DNA from 4 places in the Enterobacter cloacae complex sp. IR5418 genome. Region 3 is predicted to be linked to each of the others. Evidence: predicted binding sites of a transcription regulator. Region 3 holds the regulator's gene; each other region holds the start of a gene.
The links. Region 3 encodes PurR, which represses purine synthesis genes. Its sites were predicted from a motif close to CANGCAAACGTTTGCNTG; they were not measured.
Positions count from the first base shown of each region.

Region 1: ACOTX7_RS11925 (amino acid aminotransferase) is a predicted target of PurR. The motif match lies at 2,122-2,139, and genes of this name have one in related genera.
Region 2: gcvT (glycine cleavage system aminomethyltransferase GcvT) is a predicted target of PurR. The motif match lies at 2,521-2,538, and genes of this name have one in related genera.
Region 4: purL (phosphoribosylformylglycinamidine synthase) is a predicted target of PurR. The motif match lies at 1,612-1,629, and genes of this name have one in related genera.

Region 1 is NZ_JBMKHS010000012.1:80,053-84,240, forward strand. It holds gene asnS (asparagine--tRNA ligase) at 1-353, shown strand, start outside; gene ompF (porin OmpF) at 959-2,017, shown strand; gene ACOTX7_RS11925 (amino acid aminotransferase) at 2,203-3,393, shown strand; gene ACOTX7_RS11930 (MBL fold metallo-hydrolase) at 3,446-4,093, opposite strand; gene ACOTX7_RS11935 (YcbK family protein) at 4,114-4,188, opposite strand, start outside.
Region 2 is NZ_JBMKHS010000018.1:25,761-29,948, forward strand. It holds gene gcvP (aminomethyl-transferring glycine dehydrogenase) at 1-833, opposite strand, end outside; gene gcvH (glycine cleavage system protein GcvH) at 955-1,344, opposite strand; gene gcvT (glycine cleavage system aminomethyltransferase GcvT) at 1,368-2,462, opposite strand; gene ubiI (FAD-dependent 2-octaprenylphenol hydroxylase) at 2,860-4,062, opposite strand; gene ubiH (2-octaprenyl-6-methoxyphenyl hydroxylase) at 4,075-4,188, opposite strand, start outside.
Region 3 is NZ_JBMKHS010000047.1:13,002-17,189, forward strand. It holds gene ACOTX7_RS21975 (MFS transporter) at 1-1,048, opposite strand, end outside; gene ACOTX7_RS21980 (YnhF family membrane protein) at 1,210-1,299, opposite strand; gene purR (HTH-type transcriptional repressor PurR) at 1,597-2,622, shown strand; gene punR (DNA-binding transcriptional activator PunR) at 2,640-3,551, opposite strand; gene punC (purine nucleoside transporter PunC) at 3,665-4,188, shown strand, end outside.
Region 4 is NZ_JBMKHS010000001.1:337,217-341,404, reverse strand. It holds gene mltF (membrane-bound lytic murein transglycosylase MltF) at 1-1,447, opposite strand, end outside; gene tadA (tRNA adenosine(34) deaminase TadA) at 1-9, shown strand, start outside; gene purL (phosphoribosylformylglycinamidine synthase) at 1,715-4,188, shown strand, end outside.

The sequences.
Region 1 (4,188 bases), on a different contig from region 3:
TCAAAGCACCGGTTGTAGTGAAAAACTATCCGAAAGACATTAAGGCGTTCTATATGCGTCTTAACGAAGACGGGAAAACCGTTGCCGCGATGGACGTCCTGGCGCCGGGCATCGGTGAGATCATCGGTGGCTCCCAGCGTGAAGAGCGTCTGGACGTGCTGGACGCGCGTATGCAGGAAATGGGTCTGAACCCGGCGGACTACAGCTGGTATCGCGATCTGCGTCGCTACGGCACCGTTCCGCACTCCGGCTTTGGCCTAGGCTTCGAACGTCTGATTGCCTACGTAACAGGTGTACAGAACGTACGTGATGTAATTCCATTCCCACGCACACCGCGTAACGCAAGTTTCTAACCGACCTCATCATTCATGGCCAGCAAATGCTGGCCATTATTTTATCCTGCAATGTCAGTTTTCGTCAGTCAAAAGTAAGCATCTTTAAACCACAACCCCGCGATAACCTCTACCTGTTACGTTTTGTTTCCATGAAATATCTGTGGACAAAAAATTAACCTCATTCTTATTGCGCCTAATACAATTCTCATCGATAGCATAAAAAACAACCAATTTCACAGCCATCTGGACGGCTTTTTTTGCTCATAAGAAAAATTGCGCCGTTTAATTTCTGTTTATATGAAAGACCTTTAGCTAAATTAAACATAAGGAAATCATATATATAAGAATAAAGCGGGTGTTTATTTCGCCAGGGAGCACTAAAATTTGAGGTGCTTCACAAAGTTCCTAAAAATACACATTTAGTTACACATATTTTCTTTTAGAAACTGAATCTTGAAGATTGTAGCACTTTCAGTGTAGCGAAACGGTTCTATGAATGGAAAGATGCCTGTCAGACACATAAAGACACCTAACTCTCATCAATAGTTCCGGAAATATTTATTGACAGAATTTATTGACGGCAGTGGCGAGTGTCATAAAAAAACCAATGAGGGTAATAAATAATGATGAAGCGCAATATCCTGGCAGTGGTAGTCCCTGCCCTGCTGGTAGCCGGTGCAGCAAACGCTGCTGAAATCTATAACAAAGACGGCAACAAATTAGATCTTTACGGGAAAGCAGTTGGCCTGCATTACTTCTCTGACAGTGATGGCAACGATGGCGACAACACTTATGCGCGTCTGGGCTTCAAAGGCGAAACTCAGATCAACGATCAGCTGACTGGCTACGGTCAGTGGGAATACAACTTCCAGGGTAACAACTCTGAAGGCGCTGATGCCCAGAACGGCAACAAAACCCGTCTGGCATTCGCAGGTCTGAAATTCGGTGACGCAGGCTCCTTCGACTACGGTCGTAACTACGGCCTGGTCTATGACGCAATCGGCATCACCGATATGCTGCCTGAGTTTGGTGGTGACACCGGCGCAACCGATAACTTCTTCTCTGGCCGTACCGGTGGTCTGGCGACTTACCGTAACAGCAACTTCTTCGGCCTGGTTGATGGTCTGAACTTTGGCGTTCAGTACCTGGGTAAAAACGACCGTGATATCGCAGTACGTTCCAACGGCGACGGCTGGGCAACCTCTCTGAGCTATGATTTCGAAGGCTTCGGCATTGTCGGTGCTTATGGCGCCGCTGACCGTACCAACAACCAGCAGACGCTGGATTGGGGTAAAGGCGACAAAGCTGAGCAGTGGGCTACTGGTCTGAAATACGACGCAAACAACATCTACCTGGCAGCTGTATACGGCGAAATGCGTAACGCCGCGCGTCTGAGCAACAGAGGTTTCGCTAACAAGTCTCAGGACTTCTCCGTTGTGGCTCAGTACCAGTTCGACTTCGGCCTGCGTCCGTCCATCGCTTACTACAAATCTAAAGCGAAAGACGTAGAAGGTATCGGTGACGAAGACTACATCAACTACATCGACGTTGGTGCGACATACTACTTCAACAAAAACATGTCCACCTATGTTGACTACCAGATCAACCAGCTGAAAGACGACAACAAGCTGGGCATCAACAACGACGACATCGTGGCTCTGGGTCTGGTTTACCAGTTCTAATCAGCACACCTCGTTGTTATATGCTTAATGAACAGGGCTTCGGCCCTGTTTTTTTTATTCCTGAGAGGAAAAAATAGCGACTTTTGAAAAGCCGCACGCTTTTCGTCGCAAACGGTTGGCATTTTGTAAATCTACCGTTAACCTGATAGCGGATTTCACTTCTGTAATCACAATGGAACTTCGTCATGTTTGAGAACATTACTGCCGCTCCTGCCGACCCAATTCTGGGCCTGGCCGATCTGTTTCGTGCCGACGACCGCCCTGGCAAAATCAACCTGGGTATTGGTGTATATAAAGATGAAACCGGCAAAACTCCGGTACTGACCAGTGTAAAAAAAGCTGAGCAGTATCTGCTGGAAAACGAAACCACCAAAAACTACCTCGGTATTGATGGTATCCCTGAATTTGGTCGCTGCACCCAGGAGCTGCTGTTCGGCAAAGGCAGCACCATTGTGAGCGAAAAACGCGCCCGCACGGCGCAGACTCCAGGCGGTACCGGCGCACTCCGCGTGGCGGCAGATTTCCTGGCGAAAAATACCGCCGTGAAACGCGTGTGGGTCAGTAACCCTAGCTGGCCGAACCACAAGAGCGTGTTCAATTCTGCGGGTCTGGAAGTACGTGAATATGCCTACTACGACGCGGCAAATCACTCTCTCGACTTTGACGGCCTGCTGGCAAGCCTGAGCGAAGCCCAGGCGGGCGACGTGGTGCTGTTCCACGGTTGCTGCCACAACCCAACCGGTATCGATCCTACGCTTGAGCAGTGGGAACAGCTGGCTAAGCTGTCCTTTGAAAAAGGCTGGCTGCCGCTGTTCGACTTTGCTTACCAGGGCTTTGCCCGTGGTCTGGAAGAGGATGCTGAAGGACTGCGCGCATTCGCCGCCGTGCATCAGGAGCTGATTGTCGCAAGCTCCTATTCCAAGAACTTTGGCCTGTATAACGAGCGTGTCGGTGCCTGTACGCTGGTGGCCGCTGACGATCAAACCGTCGATCGCGCATTCAGCCAGATGAAGTCCGTGATCCGCGCTAACTACTCCAACCCACCCGCACACGGTGCGTCTGTGGTCGCGACGATCCTGAGCAACGATGCGCTGCGCGCAATCTGGGAACAAGAGCTGAACGATATGCGTCAGCGCATTCAGCGCATGCGTCTGCTGTTTGTGAACACGCTGGCAGAGAAAGGTGCTGACCGTGACTTCAGCTTCATCATCAAGCAGAACGGCATGTTCTCCTTCAGCGGTCTGACCAAAGAGCAGGTGCTGCGCCTGCGTGAAGAGTTTGGCGTGTATGCCGTTGCCTCTGGCCGCGTAAACGTTGCAGGTATGACGCCTGACAACATGGCACCACTGTGCGAAGCCATTGTCGCAGTGCTGTAACCTGCACCCACAAAAAAGCCTGCATCGCGCAGGCTTTTTTATTTAACCAGGTTTACCAGACAGGCATTTCATCCTGAAGGAACGGGTTATGCAACCGCTCATCGCCCAGCGTCGACATCGGGCCGTGTCCAGGAATAAACGTCACATCATCACCCAGCGGCAATAACTTCTGCTTGATCGACTGAATCAGCTGACCGTGATCGCCGCGCGGGAAATCGCTGCGTCCTACGCCCCCTTTGAAAATCACGTCACCGGAAATCAGCAGGCGCGAAGCGTCATCAAAGAAGACAATATGACCGGGGGTATGCCCGGGGCAATGCAACACCTGTAAAGTTACATTCCCCACGTTAACGCGATCGCCTTCGTTCAGCCAGCGGTCCGGTGTCAGTGGCTGACAGTCTTCCAGGCCAAACATACGGCTTTGGGCAGGTAGCCCCTGTAGCCAGAACTCATCTTCTTTTTCCGGACCGATAATCGGCACACCGTAGTGTTCAGCCAGTTCAGCCGCTGCACCCACATGGTCAAGATGACCATGGGTCAGTAAAATCTGCATCAGCGTCACACCGCTGGCAGCGACTTCCTGCTTGATTGTCTCAGCGTCTCCGCCAGGATCGACAAGCGCGGCCAGTTTAGTTTGTTCACACCAGATCAATGAACAGTTCTGTGAGAACGCGGTAACCGGAATAATACGATAGTTCATACTGCTCCTGTGTTTCGTTATTACCAGTGCCGAACCGGCCCGGTATCAATATGCACAAAGTTGCTACGTGGGTAGTATCCTACACCACCTGCGCG
Region 2 (4,188 bases), on a different contig from region 3:
CCCATCGGCACGCCGAAACGCTGGGCTGAGCCGAAGACAATGTCCGCGCCCTGCTTGCCCGGCGCCGTCAGCAGCACCAGCGCCATAAAATCGGCGGCGACGCTGACGATCACTTTGCGGGATTTCAGCTCGGCAATCAGCGCGCTGTAGTCGTGCACTTCACCGGTGGTACCCACCTGCTGTAACAGCACGCCGAAAACGTCCTGGTGATCCAGCACCTTATCAGCGTCGTCGACAATCACCTCAAAGCCGAAGGTTTCCGCGCGGGTGCGCACCACGTCCAGCGTCTGCGGATGCACGTCCGCCGCAACGAAGAAGCGGTTGGCGTTTTTCAGCTTGCTCACGCGCTTCGCCATTGCCATCGCTTCGGCGGCGGCGGTGGCTTCATCCAGCAGTGAGGCGGAAGCAATGTCCATACCGGTCAGATCCAGCGTCACCTGCTGGAAGTTCAGCAACGCTTCCAGACGGCCCTGGGAGACTTCTGGCTGATACGGGGTGTAAGCGGTGTACCAGCCCGGGTTTTCCAGCATGTTGCGCAGGATCACCGGGGGTAACTGCACGTTGGTGTAGCCCATGCCAATGTAAGACTTATAGCGCTTGTTCAGGCCCGCGATAGCCTTCAGCTCCGCCAGCGCGGCGAACTCCGTGGTGGAATCGCCTACCTGCGGCGGCGTGGCAAGCTGGATGTCTTTTGGCACGATCTGGCCGATCAGTGCCTTTAATGAATCCGCGCCAACTGTCTTTAGCATCTCCTGCTGTTGCTGAGCATCCGGCCCAATGTGACGTTCAATGAAGGCGCCACGGTTTTCAAGCTGGCTTAAAGTCTGTGTCATGAGCGATGGTTCCTGAAACGTGCAGTGAATCGTAGTTATCTGTAACGCTGTTGCCCGGTGGCGCTAACGCTTACCGGGCCTACGTTGACTACCCTCTCCCCAAAGGGGAGAGGGTAATGGCTTATTCGTCTTCCAGTAGTGCTTCGTACGCGGTCGCATCCAGCAGCGCGGCAACCTGCGCTTCGTCGCTGGCTTTGATCTTGAAGATCCAGCCACCTTCATACGGCTCGCTGTTCACCAGCTCCGGGGAGTCGCTCAGCGCGTCGTTCACGGCAACAATTTCACCGCTCACCGGGGCGTAGATGTCAGAAGCCGCTTTCACGGATTCCGCCACCGCACAGTCGTCGCCTGCGCTTACGGTTGCGCCCACTTCCGGCAGATCAACAAACACCATGTCGCCCAGCAGCTCCTGCGCGTGCTCGGTGATCCCAACGGTGTAAGTGCCGTCCGCCTCTTTGCGCAGCCACTCGTGTTCTTTGCTGTATTTCAGTTCTGCTGGCACATTGCTCATTGAAGTTCTCCTGATAAAAATAGTTAGGCGACCGGCTTACCGGCGCGAACAAAAATCGGTTTGGTCACGTTGACCGGCATTTCGCGGTTGCGGATCTGCACCACCGCCGTTTCGCCAATGCCCGCTGGCACGCGTGCCAGGGCAATACTGTAGCCGAGCGTCGGGGAGAACGTTCCGCTGGTGATCACGCCTTCGCGATGATTGCCATCGGCATCGGTGAAGCGCACCGGCAGCTCGCCGCGCAGAACGCCTTTTTCTTTCATCACCAGACCAACCAGCTGTTCAGTGCCCTTCTCACGCTGCATCTCCAGCGCTTCACGACCAATGAAGTCACGGTCAGCCGGTTCCCACGCGATGGTCCAGCCCATGTTGGCGGCCAGCGGAGAGACACCTTCGTCCATCTCCTGACCGTAAAGGTTCATACCCGCTTCCAGGCGCAGCGTATCGCGCGCGCCCAGGCCCGCAGGCTTCACGCCCGCTTCCACCAGCGCACGCCAGAAATCGGCCGCTTTCTCATTCGGCATGGCAATTTCATAGCCCGCTTCACCGGTGTAGCCGGTGGTGGCAATAAACAGATCGCCCGCCTGCACGCCGAAGAACGGCTTCATGCCTTCGGTGGCTTTGCGCTGCTCGTCGCTGAACAGAGAGGCGGCTTTCGCCTGGGCGTTTGGCCCCTGCACCGCAATCAGCGACAGATCGTCACGGACGGTAATGTCGATGGCGTAAGGTTCAGCGTGTTGGGAAATCCAGGAGAAGTCTTTTTCGCGGGTGGCGGAGTTTACAACGAGGCGGAAGAAATCTTCGGTGAAGTAGTAGACGATAAGGTCGTCAATTACGCCACCCGAGGCATTGAGCATGCCGGTGTAGAGCGCTTTGCCCGGCGTCTTCAGTTTAGCGACGTCATTTGCCAGCAGATAACGCAAAAACTCCCGGGTGCGGCTTCCACGCAGGTCGACAATCGTCATGTGAGACACGTCGAACATACCGGCATCGGTGCGCACCGCGTGGTGCTCATCAATCTGCGAGCCGTAGTGCAGCGGCATCATCCAGCCGTGGAAGTCCACCATGCGGGCGCCGCATAACACGTGCTGTTCGTACAAAGGAGTCTGTTGAGCCATCTTTTCCTCGTTGAAAAATTCACCGTGAAACCCGGTGTCGGCCTCGCGATCGGGGGCCGACGCAAACGTTCTCTTTTACCTGAACTTACCACCGAAACCGGCGGTTAACCATAAGGTAAAACGGGTCATCACATTAGCTTATGACTAAAAAACGCTGAAAAGCCTACAGAATTATTCACTGGGAAAATGCGATTAGACCCGCATAAAATTAACAATGATCTAACAGGATTTAGCAGATGGTGACATTTCGTGCGGAAAAACGGGCCGAATTTCCGTAACATAAAAACAGTAAGATTAGATTTTCTAATGCGAAAAATGACGTGAAATTAGATTATTTCAAACGAGGAAATTTCCCCGGCGCGGAGGCCGGGAAAATAAAGTGTGACGGGGATCGAGATTAGCGTAACCAGTCGGGAAGATCGTTGAGGCCCATTGCCTGACGGAGAAGCTGCGGTTTTACGCCGGGAAGGGTATCGGCCAGCTTGAGGCCGATATCGCGCAGCAGTTTTTTCGCCGGATTTGCTCCAGCAAACAGCTCGCGGAAGCCCTGCATACTCGCCAGCATCATCGCCGCGCTGTGTTTGCGGCTGCGCTCGTAACGACGCAGATACAGATGCTGTCCAATGTCTTTGCCTTCCCGATGCAGACGACGCAGCTCTTCAACCAGCTCCGCCGCGTCCATAAAGCCGAGGTTCACCCCCTGCCCGGCCAGCGGATGAATGGTATGCGCCGCATCGCCCACCAGCGCCAGACGGTGCGCCGCAAACTGACGCGCGTAGCGACCGGTTAACGGAAACGTCTGGCGTTCGCTTTCAAGCGAGCACAGTCCCAGACGGTTATCAAACGCCACGCATAGTGCCTGACTGAAGGCATCCGGTGTCGCCTCCTGCATCTGCTGCGCTTTCTCCGGCTCTAAGGACCAGACGATGGAGCAAAGATGCGGATCGGCAAGCGGCAGGAAGGCCAGAATGCCGTCATTATGGAAAATCTGGCGCGCCACGCCGCCGTGCGGCTCTTCGGTGCGGATTGTGGCCACCAACGCGTGATGGCGGTAATCCCAGAAGGTCAGCGGAATATCGGCTTTGTTACGCAGCCAGGAATTGGCGCCGTCGGCGCCCACCACCAGACGCGCGGTCAGCATGTCGCCGCTTTCAAGGGTGATAAACGCGTCGTTTTCGCCCCACGCCACCTGCTGAAGCTTCGCGGGGGCAATCAGCGTGATGTCGCTGCCCTGCTGCGCTTTACGCCACAGGGCGTGGTGGATCACCGCGTTCTCGATGATATGTCCGAGGTGGCTGTAGCCCATGCTTTCATCGTCAAACGCGATGTGACCAAAGCTGTCTTTGTCCCACACTTCCATCCCGTGATAGCAACTGGCACGCTGCGCCACGATCTCAGACCAGACGCCGAGGTGCGTCAGTAACTTTTCGCTGGCCGCGTTGATCGCCGAGACGCGCAGCGCTGGCGGTGCATCCTGCGCCACAGGCTGCGGCGCGTTTTGCTCAAGCACGGCCACGCGCAGGCCACTGCCCTGTAAACCACAGGCCAGCGCCAGTCCTACCATTCCGCCGCCTACAATGGCGACATCAACATTTTGCACGGTGATAACTCCTTAACGCGCGACCCAACCCAGGGTCCGCTGCGCCAGCACGTCACGTGCCGGAATGAACAGTTCCATCGCCATCAGCCCAAGGTTGCGACCCGCAACCAGCGGTGCCCAGCGATT
Region 3 (4,188 bases):
AGATCACCGCCCCGCCCGCTGCGGCCCCCAGCGCATTGCCCAGGTTAAACGCGCCGATATTAACGGACGAAGAAAGCCCCGGCGCTTCGTGCGCGACGCGCATCACGCGCATCTGCAACGGTGGCACGACGGCAAAGGTTGCGGCGCCCCACACCACCATGGCAATCGCAGCGCCCACTTCGTTACGCGCCAGCCACGGAATAGCGACCATGATGACAATCAGCAGGGTTAAGAAGCCTTTCAACGTCCCGCTGACGGAGCGGTCGGCAAATTTCCCGCCGAGATAGTTGCCAATCGAAAAACCGACGCCAATCAGCACCAGCATCGCGGTAACATAGAGTGGCGTTGCGTGGGTAATATCGTGCAGCACCGGGGAGATATAGGTATAAAGGGTGAACATCGCCCCCGCCCCCAGCACCGTGGTGAGCAGCGCGGAGAGCACCTGGGGACGCATCAGCACCGCCAGCTCCTTACGCACTTCCGGACGTTCTCCGGCACTCCCCTTTGGCAAAGAGAAGAACAGCGCGACCATGGCGACCACGCCCAGCACCGCGGTGGCGAGGAAAGACATACGCCAGCCGATGGCTTCTCCCAGCCAGGTGGCTGCCGGAACGCCGCCGATATTAGCGATCGTCAGGCCCATAAACATGGTGGCGACCGCACTGGCCTGCTTATGTTTTGGCACCACGCTGGCAGCAACAACCGAGCCCAGTCCGAAGAAGGCGCCATGGTTGAGGCTGGTCAGAATACGGGAAAGCATCAGCGTGGTGTAATCCGGCGAAATTGCGGAAAGCACATTTCCGAGAGTAAAAATTGCCATCAGGAAAATCAGCGCATTGCGGCGCGCACGGTGCGAAAGCAGCAGCGTCATCAGCGGCGCGCCCACCATCACGCCGATCGCGTAGGCGCTGATTAACATACCGGCCGCAGGGATAGAGACGTCCACCCCCCGGGCGATAACAGGCAGTAACCCCATTGGGGAAAATTCAGTGGTGCCAATCCCAAAAGCGCCAATCGCCAGGGCCAGCAGGGGAAAATTGATTTTCATGAATGAACTCCGGATGCCGTGTCCTGACACGACACAGAACTAAGAAGTCAAAAGCATGACATCAATCACAAAAAATGAGAAGTTAACATTTTGGCAAAAGATTTTTGCCGGAGAAGGAACAGTTGCAGAAAGAGAGGGAGAAGCGTCTCCCCCTGTGTAAATCAGTGCAGCGCAGCCGTTAATCCACCGGCGACGATAAGAGCAAGAACAACAATGGTGGTAAACAGCGAAAACTTCAGATCGGTACTCATCAATTTTTCTCCTTTTATTCACCCTACGAAAAGTGAGCTTGCTCATTTTTACACAGTTCAGGTCAAAAATCTTCCAGGATTTAAACGGATATCCACTTTACCTCTTCCCCTTTTCATCAAGATAGGACAAAATTCCACGCTAAATTTATTAGCGTACCGGCCACTGACCCCCTCCTGACGTCCTGTGTCGTTTTCCCGGCGTGTCGCAACTCATGTTTGCGTAATAAGGGTGAGAGAAGGCAAACGTTTACCTTCATATTTTTCAGGAGCTTAGGATATGGTCTGGAGTGACATTTAATGGCAACAATTAAAGACGTAGCAAAACGCGCAAACGTTTCCACTACAACCGTATCACATGTTATTAACAAAACGCGTTTTGTCGCTGAAGAAACACGTAATGCCGTCTGGGCGGCAATCAAAGAACTGCACTACTCGCCGAGTGCGGTCGCCCGTAGCCTGAAGGTTAATCACACCAAATCGATTGGCCTGCTGGCCACCAGCAGTGAAGCGGCCTACTTTGCTGAAATCATCGAAGCCGTAGAAAAAAACTGCTTCCAGAAAGGCTATACCCTGATTCTGGGCAACGCGTGGAACAACATTGAAAAACAGCGCGCTTACCTGTCGATGATGGCGCAAAAGCGCGTGGACGGTCTGCTGGTCATGTGCTCTGAATACCCGGAGTCGGTCCTTTCCATGCTGGAAGAGTATCGCCACATTCCAATGGTGGTGATGGACTGGGGCGAAGCCCGCGCAGACTTCACCGACTCCGTGATTGATAACGCCTTTGAAGGCGGTTACATGGCGGGGCGTTACCTGGTAGAGCGTGGTCACCGTGAGATTGGCGTGATCCCGGGGCCGCTGGAGCGTAACACCGGTGCTGGCCGTCTGGCCGGTTTCATGAAAGCGATGGAAGAGGCGCTGATCACCGTACCGGAAAACTGGATTGTTCAGGGCGACTTTGAGCCGGAGTCGGGCTATCGCGCCATGCAGCAGATCGTCTCCCAGCCACATCGCCCTACCGCGGTGTTCTGCGGCGGCGACATCATGGCGATGGGCGCGCTCTGCGCGGCAGATGAACTCGGCCTGCGCGTCCCGCAGGACATCTCGGTGATTGGCTATGACAACGTGCGCAACGCCCGCTTCTTTACCCCGGCGCTGACCACCATTCACCAGCCAAAAGATTCGCTGGGTGAAACGGCCTTCAATATGCTGATGGACAGGATCGTCAACAAGCGTGAACAGTCCCAGTCCATTGAAGTCCATCCGCGCCTGATTGAACGCCGTTCCGTTGCGGACGGTCCGTTCCGCGACTACCGTCGTTAATCCTTTTACGGGGTCAGCTATGCTGGCCCCCGTAACCACTCCCGGTTCAGCGTTTCGCTGTCACCCAGATAATCCAGCAGCCAGGCCATGGCGGGTGAGACGTCGTTTTGCTGCCACGTCAGACAGCACGCAGCATCCGGGAAGGGATTTTCCAGCGTCAGCGCCACCCACTCCCCCGCGTCGATGCGCGGACGCGCAAAATGCACCGGCACCATGCCAACACACAGCCCCGCGCTCAGACAGGTGGCTGACGACTCCCAGTCCGGCGCGACCACGCGGCGCTGATTATCCAGCAGCCAGGTAATGCGCTTGGGCAGCGAACGGGAAGTATCTTCCAGCACCAGCGAAGGCCAGTTGCGCAAGGTGTCATCGCTCAACGGCCCTTCCAGCGCCGCCAGCGGGTGATCGCGCGCGACTACGCAGGTCCAGCTCAGCATGCCCATGTCGCGAAACGCGTAGCGCCCACCAACCGGGATCGCCTGGGTTGCACCAATCGCCATCTCTGCCCTGCCGTCCGCCAGCGCGTCCCAGACGCCGTTGAACACTTCCTGCGATACACGCAGTTCGACGTCGGAAAAATGACGATAAAAATCGACGATCATCTGCCGGGTCCGTTCCGGCTTAACGATATTATCTACCGCGATTGAGAGATGCCCGCGCCAGCCGTTGGCGATCTGCTGACACTGCTCGCGGGTGATCTGCATTTTTTTGATAACAGACCGCCCTTCTTTCAAAAACCACGCTCCGGCAGGCGTGAGTTCTACATCGCGATGACGCCGCTCAAACAGCGGGACCGCCAGCCATGCTTCAAGCTGACGCACCGTATAGCTGATAGCCGAAGGAACGCGATGCAGCTCCTGGGCGGCACCGGTGAAGCTGCCGTTACGCGCCACGGCATCGACCACTTCAAGGGAATAATCTGACCACATCTTTTGCCTGCAAAATTTTTGAATGGACCCGCCAAATATTAGCGTTTCACAAGCCGCTTTGCACTCCCTACACTCTGCGCCAACGTACACCTGCCTCCTCAGGAGAATAAACAGTGCAACCCAGGAAAGGATTTTTAGTCTGGCTCGGCGGCTTAAGCGTGCTGGGCTTTTTGGCGACCGATATGTATCTGCCCGCGTTCGCCGCGATGCAGGAAGATTTGCAAACCCCTGCCGCCGCCATCAGCGCCAGTTTAAGCTTGTTCCTTGCCGGCTTTGCTTTTGCGCAATTGCTGTGGGGGCCGCTCTCGGATCGTTTTGGCCGTAAACCTGTCCTGTTGCTGGGGCTGGCGATTTTTGCCGTAGGCTGTCTGGGTATGCTGTGGGTCCGCGATGCCGCCTGGCTACTGGCGCTGCGCTTTATTCAGGCGGTCGGCGTCTGTGCCGCAGCGGTCACCTGGCAGGCGCTGGTGACCGATTATTATCCGGCCTCGCGCACTAACCGCATTTTCGCCACCATTATGCCGCTGGTTGGCCTGTCACCGGCCCTCGCCCCGCTGCTGGGCAGCTGGATCCTGGCGCATTTCGACTGGCAGGCCATTTTTGCCACGCTCTTTGCCATCACGCTGGTGCTCATGCT
Region 4 (4,188 bases), on a different contig from region 3:
GGTGATTAAGCTCGTCCGGTGCGACCACCGGATAGCTTTCAGCCAGCTGTTGCGCCTCGGTCGCCTCTTTTTCTTTCTCCAGCAGATATCCCACCAGGCTTATCTGGTACTTACGAATATTTTCCACGTAGGCATACGCTTCATGCCCGCGCGCATAGCCGTACGTCAGCTTCTGGTACCACTGTTTCTGGCTAAGCAGCGGCAGACGCTGTTTTACATCAGACCAGCTGTCCGGGTTACCTTTGGTTTTCGCCGTCAGCGCCCGCGCGTCGAGCATATGCGCATAGCCCATGTTATAGGCGGCCAGCGCAAACCAGATCCGCTCCCCTTCCGGGACCGTCTCCGGCACTTTCGCCATCATATCCTGTAAATACTGCGCACCGCCGCTGATGCTCTGTTCCGCATCGGTCCGGTCGCTGATGCCGAGGCTCTGGGCGGTATTTTTGGTCAGCATCATCAATCCGCGTACGCCTGTGGGGGAGGTAGCCTGAGCATCCCAGTGCGATTCCTGGTAGGAGATCGCCGCCAGCAGCTTCCAGTCAATCTCCTGGGCGTACTTCTCAAACAGCGGTTGCAGATCTGGCAGCACGCTGTCCACCGCGCGCAGGAAGGTGCGGGTGTCAACGTAATCAAAATCGTCACCGTGACCGAGATATTTCTCTTCCAGACGCGCCAGGGTGCCGTCTTCATTGATGGCATTAAAGAAATCGAGCATCGCCGCAGAGACGGTTTGATCGTCGTCTAACTGGGTAAACCAGGTCACCGGTTGTTCGTCGGTCACATCCAGAGCCACGGCGATTTCAGGATGAACGCGCTGGAAAAGGCTGATCGCCACCGAATCAGCAATGGTATAAGCCAGCTTTTTATCTTTTACCTGCTCCAGCAATTCGGTCGTACCGAGTTTAGGATCAACTGTCCAGCTGAGGTTCGGGTATTTTTTCTCTTTCAACGCCCGCAGATCGTCAATCACCACATGGCCTGGTGCAATGGTCAACTGCTGGTCGGTGATGTCGGCCAGTGAGCGCGGGCGCAGGCTACCCACACGATAAACCACCTGCTGCGACACGGAGTAATAGGTCGGGCCTGGCTGATAGTTTTTACTGCGTTCGCTGTTGTACACCAGACCCGCGGCGAGAATATCGGCACGGTTATGGTCCAAATCATCAAACAGCTGGTTGATGTTCTGCCGCACGGTAACGTTCAGCTTCACGCCCAGATAGTCCGCAAACAGCTGTGCCAGTTCGTAATCGAGACCAATGGTTTTGCCGTTGATATCGTCGTAAATAAGCGGGGAGGAGAGGGTACTGACGCGCAACTCCCCCCGCTCCTGAATGGCGGCGATACGGTTTTCGGCCTTGCCGAACCAGGGGATAGACGGCCAGAGGGCCACTGCCAGCAGCAACGTAACAATGCCGATGAGCAGATAATTAATCTTTAATTTTTTCAATTAGTTAATTCTCTGCGACGCCGGTTGCCTCAGTGTGCTGTAGTCATGTTAAGAGTAGAATTTGCCATTGATTGAGCGGCATTTTGCGCAAAGTAGCGCCAGTTGGCAACCAATTAGAGAGACAGGTCACATCTATTGTTAAATCGAAAGGTTGATTTTATTTCGACGCAAACGGTTTCGTCGGCGCTCAGGATTCTCTATAATGACGCCCGTTTTCCCCCCTTGCGCACACTGTAAGCGCCCCGGCGCTTCGAAGACGAGAGACTTATGATGGAAATTCTGCGTGGTTCGCCTGCACTGTCTGCCTTCCGTATTAACAAACTGCTGGCACGTTTTCAGGCGGCCGACCTTCCGGTAAGCAATATTTACGCTGAGTATGTCCATTTTGCTGACCTGAATGCCCCCCTGAATGCAGAGGAGCGCGTACAGCTGGAACGCCTGCTTAAATATGGTCCAAGCCTGAGCAGCCATACGCCGACCGGCAAACTGATCCTCGCCACGCCACGTCCTGGCACCATCTCCCCCTGGTCTTCCAAAGCAACTGATATCGCTCACAACTGCGGCCTGAGCCAGATAAACCGTCTGGAGCGCGGCGTGGCGTACTATGTGGAAGCGTCAACCCTGAGCGACGCGCAGTGGCAGGCCGTCGCGGCGGAGCTGCACGACCGCATGATGGAGAGCGTGTTCGACTCTCTGGAAGATGCGCAGAAACTGTTCTCTCACCATCAGCCTGCGCCGGTACAGAGCGTGGATCTGCTGGGGCAGGGGCGTCAGGCACTGATCGACGCTAACCTGCGTCTTGGTCTGGCACTCGCAGAAGATGAAATCGACTACCTTCAGGATGCATTCGTTAAGCTGAATCGCAACCCGAACGACATCGAACTGTATATGTTCGCGCAGGCCAACTCCGAGCACTGCCGCCATAAAATTTTCAACGCCGACTGGATTATCGACGGCGAACAGCAGCCGAAGTCGCTGTTCAAAATGATCAAAAACACCATGGAGCAAACCCCTGACCACGTGCTGTCTGCCTATAAAGACAACGCCGCGGTAATGGAGGGTTCCGAGGTGGGCCGCTTCTTCGCCGATCGCGAAGCAGGGCGCTATGACTTCCACCAGGAGCCTGCGCATATCCTGATGAAAGTGGAAACCCACAACCACCCGACGGCGATTTCTCCGTGGCCGGGTGCGGCGACCGGTTCCGGCGGTGAAATCCGTGACGAAGGTGCGACCGGTCGCGGCGCGAAACCAAAAGCGGGTCTGGTCGGTTTTTCCGTTTCTAACCTGCGAATTCCGGGCTTTGAACAGCCGTGGGAAGAAGATTTTGGCAAGCCAGAGCGCATTGTGACCGCGCTGGATATCATGACCGAAGGTCCCCTGGGCGGCGCGGCGTTCAACAACGAATTTGGTCGTCCGGCGCTGAACGGTTACTTCCGTACTTACGAAGAGAAAGTGGACAGCCACAACGGCGAAGAGCTGCGCGGCTACCACAAACCGATCATGCTGGCAGGCGGGATCGGCAACATTCGCGCCGATCACGTGCAGAAAGGCGAGATCGTCGTCGGCGCGAAGCTGATCGTGCTGGGCGGTCCGGCAATGAACATTGGTCTGGGCGGCGGGGCTGCCTCCTCTATGGCCTCCGGCCAGTCTGATGCGGATCTCGACTTCGCCTCCGTGCAGCGCGACAACCCGGAAATGGAGCGCCGCTGTCAGGAAGTGATCGACCGCTGCTGGCAGCTCGGCGATGCCAACCCAATTCTGTTCATCCACGACGTGGGCGCGGGTGGTCTCTCCAACGCGATGCCAGAACTGGTGAGCGACGGCGGTCGCGGCGGGCGCTTCAACCTGCGCGATATCCTGAGCGATGAGCCGGGCATGAGCCCGCTGGAAATCTGGTGTAACGAATCCCAGGAGCGCTACGTGCTGGCGGTTGCCGCCGATCAGCTGCCGCTGTTTGACGAGCTGTGCCGCCGCGAGCGCGCGCCGTATGCCGTCATCGGTGAAGCGACCCAAGAGCAGCACCTCACCTTAAGCGACACCCATTTTGACAACCAGCCGATCGATCTGCCGCTGGACGTGCTGCTCGGCAAAACACCGAAGATGACCCGCGACGTGACAACCCGTAAAGCGGCGGGCAAAGCGCTGGATCGCCAGGGCATCACCGTGTCTGAAGCGGTAAACCGCGTCCTGCACCTGCCTGCCGTGGCGGAGAAAACGTTCCTGGTGACCATCGGCGACCGTACCGTAACCGGTATGGTGTCACGCGACCAGATGGTTGGCCCGTGGCAGATCCCGGTGGCGAACTGCGCGGTGACTACCGCGAGCCTCGACAGCTACTACGGCGAAGCGATGGCCCTGGGCGAACGTACGCCGGTGGCCCTGCTGGACTTCGCCGCGTCTGCCCGTCTGGCGGTCGGTGAAGCGCTGACCAACATCGCCGCGACGCAGATTGGCGATATCAAACGTATCAAACTTTCCGCGAACTGGATGGCCGCAGCCGGTCACCCTGGCGAAGATGCTGGCCTGTATGAAGCCGTGAAAGCGGTGGGTGAGGAGCTGTGTCCAGCCCTCGGCCTGACCATTCCGGTGGGTAAAGACTCCATGTCGATGAAAACCCGCTGGCAGGAAGGCAGCGAGCAGCGCGAGATGACCTCTCCGCTGTCGCTGGTGATCACCGCGTTTGCCCGCGTGGAAGACGTGCGTCATACCGTTACGCCACAGCTTGTGACCGAAGACAACGC